One region of the Nocardioides dongxiaopingii genome, then DNA from elsewhere that is predicted to be linked to it. Evidence: predicted binding sites of a transcription regulator. Region 1 holds the regulator's gene; each other region holds the start of a gene.

Region 1 (6,359 bases):
GACGGCACCGCGCTGGCCCGCCGGGTGCGGCGCGGCGAGCTCCCCATGCCCGACGACGACGACCTCGCCGACAAGTACGTGCTCGCCGACGACCGGCTCGCCGCGGGCGGCCTCGGCTGGTACGAGGTCTCCAACTGGGCCCGCGACGAGGCAGCCCGGTGCCGGCACAACCTGGCCTACTGGCGCGGCGGCGACTGGTGGGGCGTCGGGCCCGGCGCGCACTCCCACGTCGGCGGGACCCGCTGGTGGAACGTCCGGCACCCCGTCCCCTACGCCGAGCGGCTCGCCTCCGGGCTGAGCCCCGCGCACGCCCGCGAGGTGCTCGACGACGACACCCGCCGGCTGGAGCGGGTGCTGCTGGAGGTGCGGCTCGCCGAGGGCCTGGCCCTCGACGTGCTGGAGTCGACCGACGGGGTGGGGCCGGTCGTCGAGGCCGGGCTCGCGGTCGTCGACGACGGGCGGCTGCTGCTCACCCGGCCCGGCCGGCTGCTCGCCGACGCCGTCGTCCGCGACCTGCTGGGCTGACCCGCCGGGCTGACTGGCCGGGGTCAGCCGGTGACGAAGTCGATGAGCTCCTCGACGCGGCCGAGCAGCGCCGGCTCGAGGTCGTGGAAGGAGCCGACCCGGCCGAGGATCTGCTTCCAGGCGCGGGCGATGTCGGCCTGGTCGCGGTGCGGCCAGCCGAGGTGCTGGCAGACGCCCTTCTTCCACTCGATGCTGCGCGGGACGTCGGGCCAGCGCTCGAGCCCGACCCGGCCGGGCTTCACCGCGGCCCAGACGTCGACGTAGGGGTGCCCGACGATCAGCACGTGCTTCCCGACCGGCGAGGACGCGACCGCCTGGGCGATCCGGCTCTCCTTGGAGCCGGGCACCAGGTGGTCGACGAGCACGCCGACGCGGCGCTCGGGGCCGGGTCGGAAGTCGCGCAGGTGCTCGGCGAGGTCGTCGACGCCGTCGAGGTACTCCACGACGACGCCCTCGATGCGCAGGTCGTCACCCCACACCTTCTCGACGAGCTCGGCGTCGTGCCGGCCCTCGACGAAGATCCGGCTCGCCCGCGCGACCCGGGCCCGGGCGTCGTGCACCGCGACCGACCCGGACGCCGTGCGCGTGGGCCGGGCGGGCGCGCCGGCTCGGGCCGGGGGCCTGAGGATGACCGGCCGGCCCTCGAGCAGGAAGCCGGGGCCGAGCGGGAAGGTGCGGCGCTTGCCGCGCCGGTCCTCGAGCGTGAGCGTGTCGAGGTCGCGGTCGACCGCGACGATCTCGCCGACGAAGTCGGTCATGACCTCCTCGACGACGAGCCCGGGGTCGGCCGCCGCCTCGGCGGCGCGCCCGCGCTTGGGCGCGCGCCAGTCTCCGGACAGGACGTCGGTGCCGTAGCGATCCACCCGCTCACGCTAGGCGCGGGCACCGACAGCGGCGGTCAGGACGCGCCGTTGGCGCCGTCCTGTGACGTGGGGGACCCGCCCGCGTCGACGTCGGTTTCCTCGGGCTGCTCGGCCGTCTTGCCGCCGGTCAGCAGGTCGTCGACGGTCTCGCCGTCGTCGAGACCGCCGGCCAGCGGGTTGTCGTCACCGGGCACCAGGTCGGCGGGCAGCTGCTCGTCGCTGATGCCCTCGGGTGCGGACTCGTTCTCGGACTCGCTCATGGTGCGAACCTACGACGCCGTCGCGCCGGCGGGACCACCTGGGCGGGCGTGCTCAGATGAGGGGGAGCCGCTTCTGCGCCCGCGGGAGCTGCTCGTAGGCCCGGCGGACGGCGTCCTCGAGGTGGCGCACGGGGAAGGGCCACTCGGCCTGGGCGAGCGCGTCGGCGGCCGGGACGCCACGGCCGGCGAGGTCGCGGATCGTCTCGGCCATCACGCCGATGGCGTTGCGCTGGTCCTCGAGGAACTCGCGGTCGACCACGGCCCCGTGGCCCGGCACGACGACGGTGGCGGCCGTGGTGAGGCCGAGGACGACGTCGAGGGACAGCGGCCACTCGAGCGGGAAGCAGTCGGGCCCGAACCCGGGGGTCGCCTCGCGGTCGGCCGACTCCTCGACCAGGTCGCCGGCCAGGACGACGTCGACGTCGGGGATGCGGGCCACCAGGTCGCCGGCGGTGTGGCCGCGCCCGGGGTGGACCAGCTCGACCTGGCGGTCGCCGAGGTCGACGACCACCGCCGAGGAGAAGGTGTGGTCGGGCACGACGACGTCGCTGGCGACCACCTCGGCCGCGTGCGGGTCGTCGGCGCCGTCGTCGGGGTCGGCGTAGCGCTGCTTGACGCGCTCCACGGCCGCGGCGACGTTCGCGGCCGCCGTCTCGTGCGCGCGGATCGGCACCTCGCCGTAGGCCGCCCGCAGGGTGGCGTTGCCGAGCACGTGGTCGAAGTGCTCGTGGGTGTTGACCACCTCGACCACCTCGACGCCGGGGCCGAGCCCGAGCGCGGCGACGTCGGCGACGACCTGGCGCGCCGCGGAGCCCGAGGCGAGCGTGTCGACGACGAGCAGCCCGCGCTCACCGCGCACGAGCGTCACGTTGACGTCGAACCACGCGTGGCGCGCGACCCAGACCCGGTCGGCGATCTCGGTGAACGGCATGGGGCGAGCGTACGGACGCCCGGCCCCACCCTCAGCAGAGGCCGGCGTGCAGCTCCGTGCGCAGCAGCTCGCCGAGCTCCTCGGTGGTGCTCGCGACCCGGCGGAAGACCAGCCGGTGCACGTGGGAGCCCTCGACGTCGACCCACTGGACGTCGACCCCGGCGGGGGAGAGGCCGGCGAGCGCGACGCCGATGACGTCCGCGAGCCGGGTGCCGGTGGTCGTGCTGACCGCCCGGCGCAGCTCGTCCTGGTGGCAGAGGTTGGCGTGCTCGGTCGAGCGCTGGAGGTAGCCGCCGTTCAGCAGGTGCTCGGCGGAGCGGAAGTGCTCGACCGGGACCCGCTGCCGCCCGTCGCCGGGGGCCGTGGGCTGCGACAGCACGACGAGGTCGACGACGAGGACGAGGGTCTCGCGCTCGTCGCAGCAGCACTCGCAGGTCTCGAGGCCCCGGGTCTCGAGCCGCCCGCCGAGGGTGACGACGGCCTCCCGCTCGGTCGAGCCGGGGCGGCCGACGCCGCTCTCGAGGGTGAGCAGGGCGCGGCGGCCGTCGGCGGCGGCGGCCGCGAGCCGGGTGCCGACCGGGCTGGAGAACGTGGGGACGCCCCCGAGGTCCTGCATGCCGAGCTCGCCGCCGGACTCGCCGAGGTCGCCGAGCACGTCCTCGACGCCGTCGACGACGAGGTTCACCCCGGCGGGGCAGGCCAGGATGCTGCGGGCCGCACGGGCGAGCCGGGCCGGCTCGGACTGCCAGGGGCCGGTGGTGGTGCTGCGGTGGTCGAGCGAGGTCATCGGAACTCCTCCAGACGAATAAGGCAAGCCTAACCTACATCTCCCCGGGGATGACAAGTGCCGTCACGACGAGGCGGTAGGCTTGGCACTCCCGGACGACGAGTGCCAGCACCCGCCGGCGGGTCAGCGGCAGCGGACAGGAGGCGGCATGCAGGAGGAACGACGGCTCGCCGTCCTTCGTGCGATCGTCGAGGACTACGTCTCGACCGAGGAGCCGGTCGGGTCCAAGGCCCTCGTCGAGCGGCACGGCCTCAACGTCTCCCCGGCCACGGTCCGCAACGACATGGCCGCCCTGGAGGACGAGGGCTACCTCACCCAGCCGCACACCAGCGCGGGCCGGGTGCCCACCGACAAGGGCTACCGCCTCTTCGTCGACCGGCTGACCACGGTCAAGCCGATGACCGGTGCGGAGAAGCGCGCCATCTCCAGCTTCCTCGACGGTGCCGTCGACCTCGACGAGATCGTCACCCGCTCGGTGCGGCTGCTCTCGCAGCTGACCCGCCAGGTCGCCGTCGTGCAGTACCCCACGCTCTCGCGCTCGACGGTGCGCCACGTCGAGCTGGTCGCCCTCGCCCCTGACCGGCTGCTGGCGGTGCTGATCCTCAGCAGCGGTCGCGTCGAGCAGCGCCTGGTCGAGCTGGGTTCGCCGATCGCCGACGACGACCTCGCCCGGCTCCGCACCCGCGTGAACCTCAGCGCCACCGGCGAGGTGATCGCCGAGGCCGCCACCGCGCTGCGCGACCTCGCCGAGGCCGAGCCCGGACCCAGCGCGCTGGTCGCCGGCGTCCTGGTCGACGCGATGAGCGACCACCGCTCCGACTCGCGGGTCGCCGTGGGCGGCGCCGCCAACCTCGCCCGCTACGGCGACAGCTTCGACTCCGCGGTCCGTCCGCTCCTCGAGGCGCTGGAGGAGCACGTGGTGCTCCTCAAGCTGATGGGGGAGGCCTCCGCGGCCGGCACCGTCACCGTCCGGATCGGCGCCGAGGGCCCGATCGAGCAGTTCTCCTCCACCAGCGTGGTCACCACGGGCTACGGCCCGCACGACGACGCGCTGGCCACGCTCGGCATCGTCGGCCCGACCCGGATGGACTACCCGGGCACGATGGCAGCGGTGCGTGCGGTCGCCCGCTACGTCTCCCGGATCCTCGACGAGGCCTGAGGCCTCCATCCCACCCCAGCACCACACCCACGACCCCTCGCACGAAGGAACACAGTTGAGCCAGGACCTGTACGACCTCCTCGGGGTGTCGCGCGACGCAGACGCCGACGCCCTCAAGAAGGCCTACCGAAAGCTCGCCCGGCAGCTCCACCCCGACGTCAACCCGGACCCCGAGACCCAGGAGCGGTTCAAGGAGGTCTCGGCGGCCTACGAGGTGCTCTCCGACCCGCAGAAGCGGGCGGCCTACGACCGGGGCGGCGACCCGTTCGGCGGCGGCTTCGGCCAGGGCGCCGGCTTCTCGTTCACCGACATCATGGACGCCTTCTTCGGCGGCCAGGGTGGTCCGGGCGGTCAGGGTGGGGGCGGTCGCGGCCCGCGGTCGCGGATGCGGCGCGGCCAGGACGCCCTGATCCGCATCGAGATCGACCTGGCCGAGGCCGCCTTCGGCGTCTCGCGCGAGCTCAAGGTCGACACCGCCGTCCTGTGCACCGCCTGCCAGGGCGACGGCGCCGCGCCCGGCAGCCACCCCGTGCCGTGCGAGACCTGCCGCGGCCAGGGCGAGGTCGCCCACGTGCAGCGCTCGTTCCTGGGCGAGGTGCGCACGCTGCGCCCGTGCGCCGCCTGCCGCGGCTTCGGCACGATCATCCCGGAGCCGTGCCGCGAGTGCTCCGGCGACGGCCGGGTCCGTTCGCGCCGCACCCTCACGGTCAAGATCCCCGGCGGCGTCGACACCGGCACCCGGGTCCAGCTCGCCGAGCAGGGTGAGATCGGCCCCGGCGGCGGGCCGGCCGGCGACCTGTACGTCGAGATCCAGGTCGCCGCGCACGAGACCTTCACCCGCCACGGCAACGACCTGCACTGCACGGTCACGCTGCCGATGACCGCGGCCGCCCTCGGCACCACCCTCACGCTGCCGACCCTGGAGGCCGACGTCGAGGGGGCCGGGTCCTCGGCAGGCGCCGACCCCGGCGTCGAGACGTCGTTCGACCTCGTCATCGAGCCCGGCACGCAGTCCGGCTCGCAGGAGGTGCTGCGGGGTCGCGGCGTCCCCGGCCTGCGCGGCGGACGCGGCGACCTGGTCGTCTCCGTGGTCGTCGAGACGCCCGGTCGGCTCGACGCCCGCCAGGAGGAGCTGCTGCGCGAGCTCGCCGCCCTGCGCGGCGAGGAGCAGCCGACCGGTCAGGTCAAGGCCCAGCAGAAGTCCGTCTTCGGTCGCCTCTTCGGTCACTGAGCAGCGCCGTGTCGCTCCCCGTCCACCTCGTCCCCTCGCTCGGCAACCCGGCCCCGGCGGCCGGCGACCGGGTCGAGGTCGAGGGCGACGAGGCGCACCACGCCGTCGCGGTGCGGCGGACCCGCGTCGGCGAGCGCCTGGTGCTCACCGACGGCGCCGGCACGTCGGTGACCGGCACGGTGGCCGAGACCGGCAAGCGCCGGCTCGCGGTGGTCGTCGACGCGGTCGACGTCGTGCCGGAGCCGTCACCCGCGATCACCGTCGTGCAGGCCCTGCCGAAGGGCGACCGCGGCGAGCTCGCCGTCGAGGTGCTCACCGAGGTGGGGGTCGCCGAGGTCGTCCCGTGGGCCGCGTCCCGGTCGGTCGCGGTCTGGAAGGGCGAGCGCGCCGAGAAGTCGCTGGCCCGCTGGCGGGCGACGGCACGCGAGGCGGCCAAGCAGGCCCGCCGCTCCTGGCACCCGGTGGTGACCCCGCTGGCGAGCACCGCGGACGTCGTCCGGCTGGTCGCCGGGGCCGACCTCGCGGTGGTCCTGCACGAGGCCTCCACGTCGCCGCTCGCCGCGATCGCGGTGCCGGCGTCCGGGCGGGTCGTGGTGGTCGTGG
Region 2 (6,359 bases), 1.7 Mb from region 1:
GCCCCGACGTCGCCCACGACCACCGCCCCCACCACGCCGGTCGCCCCGACCACGACGGAGACGGTCGACCCGCCGGAGCCGCCGCCGGAGCCGAGGAAGACCCCGACCCCGACCTACCCCGACGTGCCCGCCGCCTCCGGCGTGCAGATCGAGCTCGGGGCGGCGTCGCTGCGGGCGCCCTCGGGGTGGGGCACCATCGACCGGGGCATCGTGCAGGACGGCGTCGGCGCGCGCGACTACGGCGACACCGAGGGCTACTACTCCTCGGTCTTCATCCGGCGCAGCGAGCCCGTCATCCCCATCACCTCGCCCGAGCTGCTCGAGATCGCGGCCGAGGCAGCCGTCGAGAACCTCGACGAGGCCGACGACACCATCGAGCTCAAGTTCAGCGGTCTCATGCCGCGGGCCTGGCTCGACGGCGAGCGCGCGGTGCGCATCCGCGCGTCGTACTTCTCGACCAAGGACAACCTGTCGTTCACCGAGGAGACGTGGTTCGCCCAGCGCGGCACGTACCTCTACCGCGTGACCTTCCAGCACAGCCGGTCGGACTCGCAGGCCGCCCGCCGCGGCCAGATCGACCCGATGGTCGTCTCCTTCCGCTGGCGCTGACGCCCCCAGCCGACGGGGCGGCGTCCGGGCGGCGTCGTCCTCGACGTCTATCGCCCCACCCGTCACTCCGTCGCACGAAACTCACGCTCCTTGGCCGAAACTTCGTGCCAGGAAAGGGAGTTTCACCGCCTCAGCGGTGAAACTCCCGGCAGGTGCGGGCCGCGCGTCGATGAGGGCGCAAGCGCGCCGGAGCTCGACATCCGTCATCGCTCTGCACGACGTCACCAACCCCCTCAGCCCCACGGGGCACACCGGCGGACGGAACTCCCGCTCCTGGGCCGAAACTTCATGCAAGGAGCGGGAGATTCACCGCTTCAGCGGTGAAACTCCCGCCAGGTCCCGCGGCGGACGCGCGCAGGAACCGGACGAACGACACCGGCCCGCCCCCAGGAGGGGACGGGCCGGTGGTGGTGCGGGTCAGGCAGCGGCGGGACTCAGAAGTCCATGCCGCCCATGCCGCCGGACGGGTCGCCGCCCATGGGCGCCGCCTTCTCCGGCTTGTCGGCCACGACGGCCTCGGTGGTGAGGAACAGCGCCGCGATGGAGGCGGCGTTCTGCAGCGCGGAGCGCGTCACCTTGGCGGGGTCGATGATGCCCTCGGCGATCATGTCGACGTAGTCACCGGTCGCGGCGTTGAGGCCGTGACCCGCGGTGAGGTTGGCGACCTTCTCCGCCACGACGCCGCCCTCGAGGCCGGCGTTGATGGCGATCTGCTTGAGCGGGGCCGAGGTCGCGACGCGGACGATGTTCGCGCCGGTGGCCTCGTCGCCGACCAGGTCGAGCTTGTCGAACGCAGTGGCCGCGGCCTGGACGAGCGCCACGCCACCGCCGGCGACGATGCCCTCCTCGACGGCCGCCTTCGCGTTGCGAACGGCGTCCTCGATGCGGTGCTTGCGCTCCTTGAGCTCGACCTCGGTGGCCGCGCCGACCTTGATGACCGCAACGCCGCCGGCCAGCTTGGCCAGGCGCTCCTGCAGCTTCTCGCGGTCGTAGTCGGAGTCGGACTTCTCGATCTCGGCGCGGATCTGGTTGACCCGGCCCTCGATCTGGCCCTGGTCGCCGGCACCCTCGACGATGGTGGTCTCGTCCTTGGTGATGACGACCTTGCGGGCCTGGCCGAGCAGCTCGACGCCGGCGGTCTCGAGCTTGAGGCCGACCTCCTCGGAGATGACCTGGCCACCGGTGAGGATGGCGATGTCCTGCAGCATGGCCTTGCGGCGGTCACCGAAGCCGGGGGCCTTGACGGCGACCGACTTGAAGGTGCCACGGATCTTGTTCACGACCAGCGTGGACAGCGCCTCGCCGTCGACGTCCTCGGCGATGATCAGCAGCGGCTTGCCGGACTGCATGACCTTCTCGAGCAGCGGCAGCAGGTCCTTGACGTTGCTGACCTTGGAGTTGGCGATGAGGACGTAGGGGTCCTCCAGCACGGTCTCCATGCGCTCGGGGTCGGTGACGAAGTAGGCCGAGATGTAGCCCTTGTCGAAGCGCATGCCCTCGGTGAGCTCGAGGTCGATCCCGAAGGTGTTCGACTCCTCGACCGTGATCACGCCCTCCTTGCCGACCTTGTCCATCGCCTCGGCGATGGCGTCACCGACGGTGGTGTCGCCACCGGCGGAGATGGTGGCCGTGGCCGCGATCTGCTCGCGGGTCTCGACCTCCTTGGCCATGGCCTGCAGCTGCTCGGCGACCGCCACGACGGCGGCCTCGATGCCACGCTTGAGACCCATCGGGTTCGCGCCGGCGGCCACGTTGCGCAGGCCCTCGCGGACCATCGCCTGGGCCAGCACGGTGGCCGTCGTCGTGCCGTCGCCGGCGACGTCGTCGGTCTTCTTCGCGACCTCCTTGACCAGCTCGGCGCCGATCTTCTCGTAGGGGTCCTCGAGCTCGATCTCCTTGGCGATGCTCACACCGTCGTTGGTGATCGTGGGGGCACCCCACTTCTTCTCGAGCACGACGTTGCGGCCCTTGGGACCGAGAGTGACCTTGACGGCGTCGGCGAGCGTGTTCATGCCACGCTCGAGGCCGCGCCGGGCCTCCTCGTTGAAAGCAATCAGCTTGGGCATAACTCCTGGAGTTCCTTGCCTGTGGAGTTGGGGGTACGGAGTGGTGGGCTGCCCGCGACGGACGATCTCCGCACGACCCGGCGAACCCTGCTCGCCGGCGCTGAAGACCTCAGCTGACACCGCTCCGGTTGTCACTCTCATGGTAAGAGTGCCAGCCTCATGTTTAGCACTCGCCCCCCGAGAGTGACAACCCGGTCGTCGCCGGAGGAGGCCCGGGGCGCGGGTCGAGGGCGTGGGTCAGAGGCGCGTGGCGAGCGCCGCGGCGAGCGCGGTCGCGTTGACCGGGAGGATCGGGAGGTACAGGCCCGGCTCGGTGACCTCGACCTCGCTGACGACGAGGCGGCCGTCGAGGTGGAGCAGGTCGACCCGGGCGTAGACCAGGTCGGCGCCGGTGCGCGTGGACGCCGCCGCGACGGCGTCGACGGCGAGCCGGGCGGCAGCGTCGTCGAGCGGCACGGCGGTGGTGGTGCCTCCGTGCCGCTCGTGCACCCGGACGTCGTGACCACCGGTGCGCTTCACGGCCTGCGACACCGGCCGGCCGCCGAGGACGAAGACCGACTGCTCGCCCTCGGTGTGCACCGAGTCGACGAGCGGCTGGACCAGCCACGGGCCGGCGCTGCCGGACCCGCCGGGACGCCAGGCGGCGGCGTCCGCGACGACCTCGACACCGACCCCGGACGCCCCGACCCGGGGCTTGACCACGGCGGTGCCGAACCGCGCGACCGCGGTCCGGACGGCGTCCGCGTCGCCGGCGAGCACGCTCGGCACGACGGGCAGGTCGGTGTGCCCCGCGAGGTCGAGCAGGTAGCTCTTGTCGGTGTTCCACCGGAACGCCGCCGCCCCGTTGATGAGGGCCGGCCCGATCCGTTCGGCCCAGTCGAGGAACTCCCGGCGTCGGTCCTGGTAGTCCCAGGTGGAGCGCACCGCGACGAGGCGGGCGCCGGCCCAGTCGACGGACGGGTCGTCCCACACGGCCCAGCGGCTGCTCAGGCCGAGCCCGGCCAGGGCGGCGTCGAGGAGCTCGTGACCGGGCTCGCCGAACGGGCGGCCGGCCGAGGTCACCAGCAGGACGTCGAGCACCCGCCCAGCCTAGGCAGCCGGTCCGGCGACCGGCCGGCGCTCCGGGTCAGGGCGGCGTCGGCGCGTGGTGGCCGAACGGCACCCGGTCGTGCAGGCCGAGCGCGGTGAGCACCGAGGGCAGCAGCGCGGCCGCCGTGCGCCGGTAGCCGAGCGCGCTGGGGTGGAACCGGTCGAGGCTGAACATCTCGTCGGGGTTGGTGATGAAGAACGGCCCCACCACCCGCGCGAGCGACACCGCGTGCGCCCCCGTGCGGACGGCGGCGGCGGCCTGCGCCGTCGCGAGCTGGCGTGACGCGCGCGAGCCGAGCGCGCGCAGCGGCTGCGGCACCGGCCGCAGCGCGCCGAGGTCTGGGCAGGTGCCGACGACCACCTCGGCGCCGCGCTCGCGCAGCCGGCGGACGGCGTCCTCCAGGTGACGCACCGACACCGCGACCGGCACCCGGTGGGTGACGTCGTTGCCGCCGACCACGACGACGGCGACGTCGGGGCGGTAGCCGTCCGGGAGCGTGGCGAGCTGCGCGGCGAGCATCGAGCTCTCCGAGCCGACCACGGCCACCGTGCGCAGCCGCACCGCACGGTGGGTCCGCTTGGCCAGTCCCTTCGCGAGCCGGCCGCCCAGGGTGTCCTTGCGGCGCTCGGCCCCGAGCCCGGCCGCGATGGAGTCGCCGACGAGGAGCAGGTCGAGCGGGTCCCCGTACGACGAGCGCCAGATCCGGTCGGCGTCGGGCGGGCTCTCCCCCAGCGGCTTGCCGATCAGCCGGCGCGCGGTCGCGGCCTGCCGGGCGAGCAGCCCGCGGGCGCCGTACGCACCGCCGAGGACACCGGCGGCGCCCGTGGCGGCGAGGAGGGTCAGTGGTCGGGACGGCATGGCCCCATCTCACGCACGGGTCGTTGAACGGACGGTGTCGATCTCGGGGGTGCCCGCGCGTCATCTCGGTGACAGACTTCCCACGACCCAGAAAGAGGACGCCATGACGACGACCTACGCCATCCTGCTGCCCGGCGACGAGAACGCCTGGGAGGCCCTCTCCCCCGACGAGCAGGCCGCCGTGTTCGCCCGGCACGACGCCTTCTCGACCGCCCTCGAGGCCCGCGGCCACCGGATCACCGGAGGCGCCGAGCTCACCCACTCCCGCGAGACCCGGCAGGTGCGTCGCGTCGGCGGTGAGGTCGTCGTCACCGACGGGCCCTACGCCGAGACCGTCGAGCAGCTCTCGGGCTTCTACCTCGTCGAGTCCGACGACGTCGACGACCTGGTCGAGGTGGCCGCGATGCTGGCCGACGACGGCGACGGTGCCGTCGAGGTCCGCGCCTGCCAGCCCGGGCCCGACGCGGGCGCGGCGGACGCATGAGCCGCTTCCTGCTGCTGATGGCCGAGGCCGGGCACTTCGACGCGTGGGACGCCGCCGACGACGCGCTGCGCGACCGGGTCGTGGCCGACTTCCAGGCCTTCGACCGGGCCGTCCGCGAGCGGGGCGCGGTGGTCGGCGGCGAGGCGTTGAGCCGGCCGGAGACCGCTCGCACCGTCCGGCCGGCCGGGGCGGACGACGTCCGCCCGGTGACGGCCGGCCCGTTCGCCGAGACCGTCGAGCAGCTCGGCGGCTTCTACCTGGTCGACGTCCCCGACCTCGCCGCCGCGGTCGAGCTCGCGACGCTGCTGCCGCGCGAGTACGCCGTCGAGGTGCGCGAGTGCGTCGACGTCCCGGACTTCTGACCGGGCGCCCGCCCCGCGACCCGACGTGACCCTCGAGCGGCTGTTGCGCGAGGAGTGGGGCCGTCTCCTCGCCCTGCTCGTCGCGCAGTTCCGCCGCCTCGACCTGGCCGAGGACGCCCTCGGCGACGCCTTCGAGGCCGCGGCCCGGCGCTGGCCCGACGACGGCGAGCCGGCCAACCCCCCGGCGTGGCTGCTCGTCACCGCCCGACGGCGGGTCCTCGACCGGCTGCGGGCCGAGGCCGTCGCCCACCGGTCCCTGCCGCTGCTGGCCGTCGAGACCGACCTGGTCGAGGAGGCCGGGCGCGTGCTCGCCGACGGGTCGGCCCCCGGCGAGGCCGGGGCGGTCGACGAGCGGCTCCGCCTCGTGCTGCTCTGCGCCCACCCGACCCTCCCGGCCGAGCACGCCGCCGCGCTCACCCTGCGGCTGGTGCTCGGCGTCCCGACCGCCGACGTCGCCCGGCTGTTCCTCGTGCCGACCGCCACGATGGCCGCCCGGCTCACCCGGGCCCGCAAGCGGCTGGCGGGCGCGTCGTTCGCCGTGCCGACCGGCGCGGCGCTGCTGCACCGGGTCGCGGACGTCGCCGACATCGCCTACCTCGCCTTCACCGCCGGGTACGCGCCCGGGTCGGGCGCCGACGTCGTGCGGTCCGAGGAGGCCGGCGAGGCGCTCCGGCTGGTCCGCGTGCTGCGCGAGGTGGCCCCCGACGCGGCCCGGCCCGACCTCGACGCCCTCCTCGCGCTCATGCTGCTGCAGCACTCGCGGCGCGACGCGCGGGTGGCCGGCGGCGCGCTGGTGCTGCTGCCCGACCAGGACCGCAGCCGGTGGAAGGGGGCGGAGATCGCCGAGGCGCTCGACCTGCTGACCCCGCTGGCCGCGGGGACGACGTCGA
Region 3 (6,359 bases), 710 kb from region 1:
CCTCGACGACGTCGACGACCGTGTCGCCGTTGTCGGCCTGGGCGGTGGCCACGATCCGGTCGCCGAGGTCGGTGGCGGAGGTGTAGTCGCCGGGCAGGGCGACGACGCTGCCGTCGGCGCGGTGCAGGTCGCCGTCCTGGAGGTAGGCAAAACCGGGGCCCTCGGGCTCCGGCGGGGCCGGGGTCTCGGTGTCGACGGCGGTCGGGGTCTGGGTGGCGACCGGCGGCCCGCTGCTGCGGTCGGTGCCGAAGCCGCCGCTCGAGGCGACGGCGACGGGGGTGATGACGGCCGCGGCGGCCACGAGGCTCGCCGCGACGACGGTACGGCGACGTCGCTTGATGCTCACGGCTCTGCCTCTCACGTGCTCGAAGGTCAACGGGGACTCGCGGAGGTCGCGGACGCGGCGGTCGAACTCGCTGCTCATCTCGCTCTCCCAGTCCTGGTCGGGGTGCTGGTCGGGTCGGTCCTCGTTCATCGGTCCTCCTCCGGTCGTCCGGGGTGCAGGTCGGCGGGCACACGCTCACGCAGCGCCGCGATGGCCCGGCTGCACTGCGACTTCACGGTGCCGACCGAGATGCCGAGGACGTCGGCGGTCTCGGCCTCGCTCAGCTGCTCGTAGTAGCGCAGCACCACGACGGCGCGCGCCTTCGGTGGCAGGGACGTGACGACGTCCCACAGCGCGGCGCTGCGGCCCTCGTCGTAGGCGTCGAGGTGGGGGCTCTCGGGCAGCACCTCGGTGGCGTGCTCCTTGCGCTTCCAGGCCCGGCGCCACAGCGAGTTGTTCTCGTTGACCATGATCCGGCGCACGTAGGCGTCGACCGAGGCCCGGTCGTTGACCTTGTCCCAGGCCAGGTACAGCTTGGCCAGCGACGTCTGCAGGATGTCCTCGGCCTGGTGCCGGTCGCCGGTGAGCAGGTACGCGGTGCGCAGCAGGCTCGGCTGGCGTGCCTGCAGGTACGCCGTGAACTCGGCGTCGCGGCGTCCGTGCCGGGTCATGTCTCCAGTGTCGGGTCTGTCCCGTCCGTGCAGCAGCATCATCACGGCTCCTCCCTCACGTTCACGACACCAAGACGCGAACGGTGCGGAGAAGGTTGCAACCGGCCGCCGACGTCAGTGGGCCAGGAGGTAGCCGGTGCGCCGGCCCGGCCGGACCACCGGCGTGGTCCGCTCGATCGAGCCGTCGAGCCCGAGCCGCACGATCGCCTGGCGACTCCCGCCCCGAGGCGGCCGGGCGACGCCGAGCAGGTGCCGTCGGTCCTCCCACACCAGGCCGTGGATCCCCAGCCCGCGCGGGACGGCGAGGACGTGACGCACCGCGCCCGTGCGGGCGTCGCGGACCGTCCACCCGCCGCGCCGCGACCAGCCGAGGAGCCGGCCACCCGGGCCCAGGGCGACGGCCCCCCAGCGCCGGTCGTGCCAGAGCCGGCGACCGGCCCGGGTGTCCAGGACGACGACGCCGCGGCCGTCCGTGTCGGGGACGCCCACCAGCAGGCCGGAGCGCCCGTCGACCGCGCGCACCCCGGCGAGGCCGGTGATGCGGCGCGGCGCCCCGACCAGGTCGGACCGGAGGACCCCGCGCGTGCCGGAGCCCCGACTGAGGAGCACGTCGCCGTCGAGCAGGCCGACGACGGCGGTGAGCACGCCCTGCCCCGGCCGGTCCTCCAGGCGCTGGGTCCGCTCGCCGTCCGCCGTGCGCAGGTGCAGCACCGTCGGCGCCGGCACCCCCGACTCGGGGCACGCGAACGTCGCCCAGGCGACGGTGTCCCCGTGCGCGGCCCCACCCCCGCTCGTGCACCCGTCGAGCTCCTCGACGCCGTCGGCGGTGACCACGCTCAGGCCGCTGGTGCCCTCGAAGTACCGGCCGTCGTCGACCAGCAGGCCGCCGCGGAACGCGTCGACCCCACCCAGGGCGAAGCGGCTCGGCGGCAGCTCGAAGCCGCCGCCGCGGGCGACGTACGTCGTGCCCACGACGTGGCCGGTGCGGGGCGGGGGCCCGACCGGGAGCTGCTGCAGGGCCGCCCGCGCGGGGGCCGGCGCCGAGGTGGCGGGGCCCGGGGGCGCCGGGGCCGGGGGCGGTCGCCCGGCGTCCGGGCCGGAGCAGGCGGCGAACGCGACGAGGACCAGCGCGACGGCGAGCGGCTTCACCCCGGTACGACGCCCGACGACGCCACGGGGTTGACCCGCACGGGGGCCCGGCGGCACGTCGCAGTTCCGGGACGCCGCGGGCGCGGCTGCGCGCGCCTGACTACGGTGGGGACGATGCTCACGCGGCGTCCGTGGCTCCCGGGAGCCGGGCGCGGCGTCACGTCGCCCGTGACGCACCGAGCGTCGTCCACCGAGTCAGAGCAGGGGAGCACGCATGCAGCAGGTCAAGGCCGTCGTCGCGAAGGCCAAGGGAGAGCCCGTCGAGCTGGTCACCATCAACGTGCCGGACCCGGGACCGGGTGAGGCCGTGGTCAAGGTGCAGGCCTGCGGTGTGTGCCACACCGACCTGCACTACCGCGAGGGCGGGATCAACGACGACTTCCCGTTCCTCCTCGGCCACGAGGCCGCCGGCGTGGTCGAGGCCGTCGGGCCCGACGTGACCGGGGTGGCGCCGGGCGACTTCGTCGTCCTGAACTGGCGCGCCGTCTGCGGGCAGTGCCGCGCGTGCAAGCGGGGCGAGCCGCAGTACTGCTTCGCCACCCACAACGCCACCCAGAAGATGACGCTCGAGGACGGCACCGAGCTCTCGCCGGCCCTGGGGATCGGCGCGTTCGCCGAGAAGACCCTGGTCGCGGCCGGGCAGTGCACGAAGGTCGACCCCGAGGCGCGGCCGGCGGCCGTGGGCCTGCTCGGCTGCGGCGTGATGGCCGGCATCGGCGCGGCGATCAACACCGGCGCCGTGACCCGCGGGAAGTCCGTCGCGGTCATCGGCTGCGGCGGCGTCGGCGTCGCGGCGGTCGCGGGCTCCGCGCTGGCCGGGGCCAGCCCGGTCATCGCCGTCGACATCGACCCCAAGAAGCTCGAGGCGGCCACCCGCCTGGGCGCCACGCACACCGTCGACTCCAGCAAGGTCGACGCCGTCGAGGAGATCAAGCGGATCTGCGCGGAGACCTACGAGGGCGCCGACGGCGCCGACGTCGTGGTCGAGGCCGTGGGTCGCCCGGAGACGTGGAAGCAGGCCTTCTACGCCCGCGACCTGGCCGGCACCGTCGTCCTGGTCGGCGTCCCGACGCCCGACATGACGCTGCCCGACCTGCCGCTGATCGACGTGTTCGGCCGCGGCGGCTCGCTCAAGTCGAGCTGGTACGGCGACTGCCTGCCGAGCCGTGACTTCCCGATGCTGGTCGACCTCTACCGCCAGGGCCGGCTCGACCTCGACGCGTTCGTCACCGAGGAGATCGGCATCGACGACGTCGAGGCCGCCTTCGCCAAGATGCACGACGGCGACGTCCTGCGCTCGGTGGTGATCCTGTGACGGCCACCCGGGCCAGGGTCGACCACGCGGTCTCCTCGGGCACCTTCAGCCTCGACGGCCAGACCTTCGACGTCGACAACAACATCTGGGTGGTCGGCGACGACGCCGAGTGCGTCGTCATCGACGCCCCGCACTCGGTCGAGGACATCCTGGCCGTGGTGGGCGACCGCACGATCAAGGCGATCGTGCTCACCCACGCCCACGACGACCACTGTCGTGTCGCACCGGCGCTCCGCGCGGCCGCCAACGGCGGGTCCGGGGCGCCGATCATGCTGCACCCGGCCGACCGTCCCTTGTGGGAGCTCACGCACGGCGGTCCCGACGACGAGACCGCCACGCTGTGGGACCTCGACCTCGCCGACGGCGTCACGATCGAGGTCGGCGGGACGACGCTGCAGGTGCTGCACACGCCGGGTCACGCGCCCGGCGCGGTCTGCCTGTACGCCCCCGACCTGGGCTGCGTCTTCACCGGCGACACCCTGTTCAACGGTGGTCCGGGCGCGACCGGGCGCAGCTTCAGCGACGAGGACCTGATCAAGGACTCCATCCGCGCCCGGCTGTTCGCCCTCCCGGCCGGGACCGTGGTGCACACCGGCCACGGCGACGACACCACGATCGCGGCGGAGCAGGCCGGCCTCGGCTGAGCCCTGCCGGCGGCGTCCCGGGGTCAGAGCGGTTCGACGAGGTACGCGGCGCCCCGCCCGGCGACCCGGGTCAGCACGATCGTGGCCTCGGCGGCACCGGTGAGGGCGAGCCGCTTGCGCAGCTGCTCGGGGACGACGTCGACGCCGCGCTTCTTGATCGTCAGCGTCCCGACGCCGCGCTCGCGCAGCGCCGCCCTCAGCTGCTTCTCGCGGTAGGGGAGCTCCTCGAGCACGCGGTAGCCGCGGGCGAACGGCGTCCGGGAGGAGTCGTCGGAGGTCACGTAGGCGATGTGCTCGTCGACCAGCCCACCGCCGACCGCGGCCGCGACCGCGGTCACCAGGCCGGCGCGGATGACGGCGCCGTCGGGCTCGTAGAGGTAGCCGCCGACGTCGCGGACGCCGACGTGGGCGGCGCCGGGGTCGTCGTCCTCGGTGAGGGTGGCCAGGCCGCCGTCGCCGATGACGGTGGCCCGGCGACGGGTCGAGGCCAGGCTGCCCGACCACAGGGCGGCCTCCTTGACCTCGCCGCGGTCACTGACCCACTCGGCCTCGACGCCCTCGGGTACCAGGTCGTGGGGGATTCCGGGGGCCACCTTCACGCAGGCGTCGCGGGCGAGGAGCCGCTCGACGAAGGTCCAGGGCGGCGTCCAGGCGTCGGGGCTCCAGGTGCGGCCCGCCCCGGAGCGGCGCGCGGGGTCGGCGAAGGCGACGTCGAAGGGCGAGGTGTCGATCCGGGTGGCGTCGGCCACGCTCACCGCCCCCGGGAGGCCGAGGGCGGCCAGGTTGGCCCCGGCCACCGCGACCCGGACCGGGTCGAGGTCGATGCCGACGCAGGTGATGCCGGCCTCGGCGGCGGCGAGCAGGTCACCGCCGATGCCGCAGCCGAGGTCGACCAGGGTGCGGGTCGCGAACGCCGTCAGCCGGCCGGCCCGGTGGCGCGCGACCGCGGCGCGGGTGGCCTGCTCGAGCCCGTCGGGGGTGAAGTACAGCAGCGCGGCCCGCTCGCCGAGCTTGGCCTCGGCGCGCCGGCGCAGCGTCACCTGGGTGAGCGCGGCGGCGACCCGGTCGGGCGTCGCCGTCCGGCGCAGCGCCGTCTGGACCGCGAGCTCGTCGTCACCGCCGGCTACGAGGGCGGTCGCCGTCGCCAGCAGGGCCTGACCGTCGTCGGTCAGCAGCCAGTGGAAGGCGTCGAGGTCCATGTCCTGATCTTCGCAGGCGGCTCCGGCCCGGCGGGCGCGACGGGCGCCCGGCCGGTCGACCCCCACCCTCCCTGGCACTCGTCAGGGGGGAGTGCTAGTTTCGGAACTGGCACTCTCGACCCGAGGGTGCCAGCGCTTGCGAAGAGGTACGACCCCCGCGACGGCGTACCACCGAGCAGGCCCACCACGTGAGCCCGCAGAGTTACAACGAAAGTGGAGGTCGACATCGTGTCGGTCAACATCAAGCCTCTCGAGGACCGGATCGTCGTCAAGCCCCTCGAGGCCGAGCAGACCACGGCCTCCGGCCTGGTCATCCCGGACACCGCCAAGGAGAAGCCCCAGGAGGGCGAGGTCGTGGCGCTGGGTCCGGGTCGCATCGACGACAACGGCAACCGCGTCCCGCTCGACGTCGCCGTCGGCGACAAGGTCATCTACAGCAAGTACGGCGGCACCGAGGTCAAGTACGCCGGGGACGAGTTCCTCATCCTCTCGGCGCGCGACGTCCTCGCCGTCGTCTCCTGATCACTTCCTGATCCTTCCAGATCAGCTGCGCGGGTCGTCCGCCTGACGAGCGCCTCGTGCGTGAAGTCGGCGGGCGACCCGTTCGCCGTCCTGGCCCTGAACCACACCCCGCACCACACCCGGCAAGGAGCACCACCGCATGCCCAAGATCCTGGAGTTCGACGAGAACGCCCGCCGCGCGCTCGAGCGCGGCGTCGACGCCCTCGCCAACGCCGTCAAGGTCACCCTCGGCCCGAAGGGCCGTTACGTGGTCCTCGACAAGAAGTGGGGCGCGCCGACCATCACCAACGACGGTGTCACCGTCGCCCGTGAGATCGAGCTCGACGACCCCTTCGAGAACCTCGGCGCCCAGCTGACGAAGGAGGTCGCCACCAAGACCAACGACGTCGCCGGTGACGGCACCACCACCGCGACCGTGCTCGCCCAGGCGATGGTCCACGAGGGCCTGCGCGCCGTCGCGGCCGGCGCCAACCCGATGGGCCTCAAGCGCGGCATGGACCTCGCCGCCCAGGCCGTCTCCGACGCCCTGCTCGA

The links. The regulator HrcA, encoded in region 1, represses chaperone genes, less so after heat shock. The targets are predictions, from matches to a motif close to TTGGCACTCGNNNNNNNCGAGTGCCAA.
Region 2: a site for HrcA is predicted at 2,804-2,830, ahead of groL (chaperonin GroEL). Genes of this name have one in related genera too.
Region 3: a site for HrcA is predicted at 5,375-5,401, ahead of groES (co-chaperone GroES). Genes of this name have one in related genera too.

The regions. Positions count from the first base shown of each region.
Region 1 covers NZ_CP040695.2:1,988,834-1,995,192, forward strand. The annotation lists gene hemW (radical SAM family heme chaperone HemW) at 1-525, shown strand, start outside; gene FE634_RS09340 (DUF3097 domain-containing protein) at 549-1,388, opposite strand; gene FE634_RS09345 (hypothetical protein) at 1,424-1,648, opposite strand; gene FE634_RS09350 (MBL fold metallo-hydrolase) at 1,701-2,579, opposite strand; gene FE634_RS09355 (hypothetical protein) at 2,611-3,366, opposite strand; gene hrcA (heat-inducible transcriptional repressor HrcA) at 3,515-4,525, shown strand; gene dnaJ (molecular chaperone DnaJ) at 4,581-5,756, shown strand; gene FE634_RS09370 (16S rRNA (uracil(1498)-N(3))-methyltransferase) at 5,765-6,359, shown strand, end outside.
Region 2 covers NZ_CP040695.2:3,651,161-3,657,519, forward strand. The annotation lists gene FE634_RS17190 (serine/threonine-protein kinase) at 1-609, shown strand, start outside; gene groL (chaperonin GroEL) at 1,044-2,675, opposite strand; gene FE634_RS17200 (ATP-grasp domain-containing protein) at 2,913-3,755, opposite strand; gene FE634_RS17205 (SGNH/GDSL hydrolase family protein) at 3,802-4,623, opposite strand; gene FE634_RS17210 (YciI family protein) at 4,727-5,107, shown strand; gene FE634_RS17215 (YciI family protein) at 5,104-5,469, shown strand; gene FE634_RS17220 (RNA polymerase sigma factor) at 5,495-6,359, shown strand, end outside.
Region 3 covers NZ_CP040695.2:1,279,293-1,285,651, forward strand. The annotation lists gene FE634_RS06140 (hypothetical protein) at 1-475, opposite strand, end outside; gene FE634_RS06145 (SigE family RNA polymerase sigma factor) at 472-996, opposite strand; gene FE634_RS06150 (hypothetical protein) at 1,111-2,145, opposite strand; gene FE634_RS06155 (S-(hydroxymethyl)mycothiol dehydrogenase) at 2,360-3,460, shown strand; gene FE634_RS06160 (MBL fold metallo-hydrolase) at 3,457-4,104, shown strand; gene FE634_RS06165 (class I SAM-dependent methyltransferase) at 4,128-5,303, opposite strand; gene groES (co-chaperone GroES) at 5,532-5,825, shown strand; gene groL (chaperonin GroEL) at 5,965-6,359, shown strand, end outside.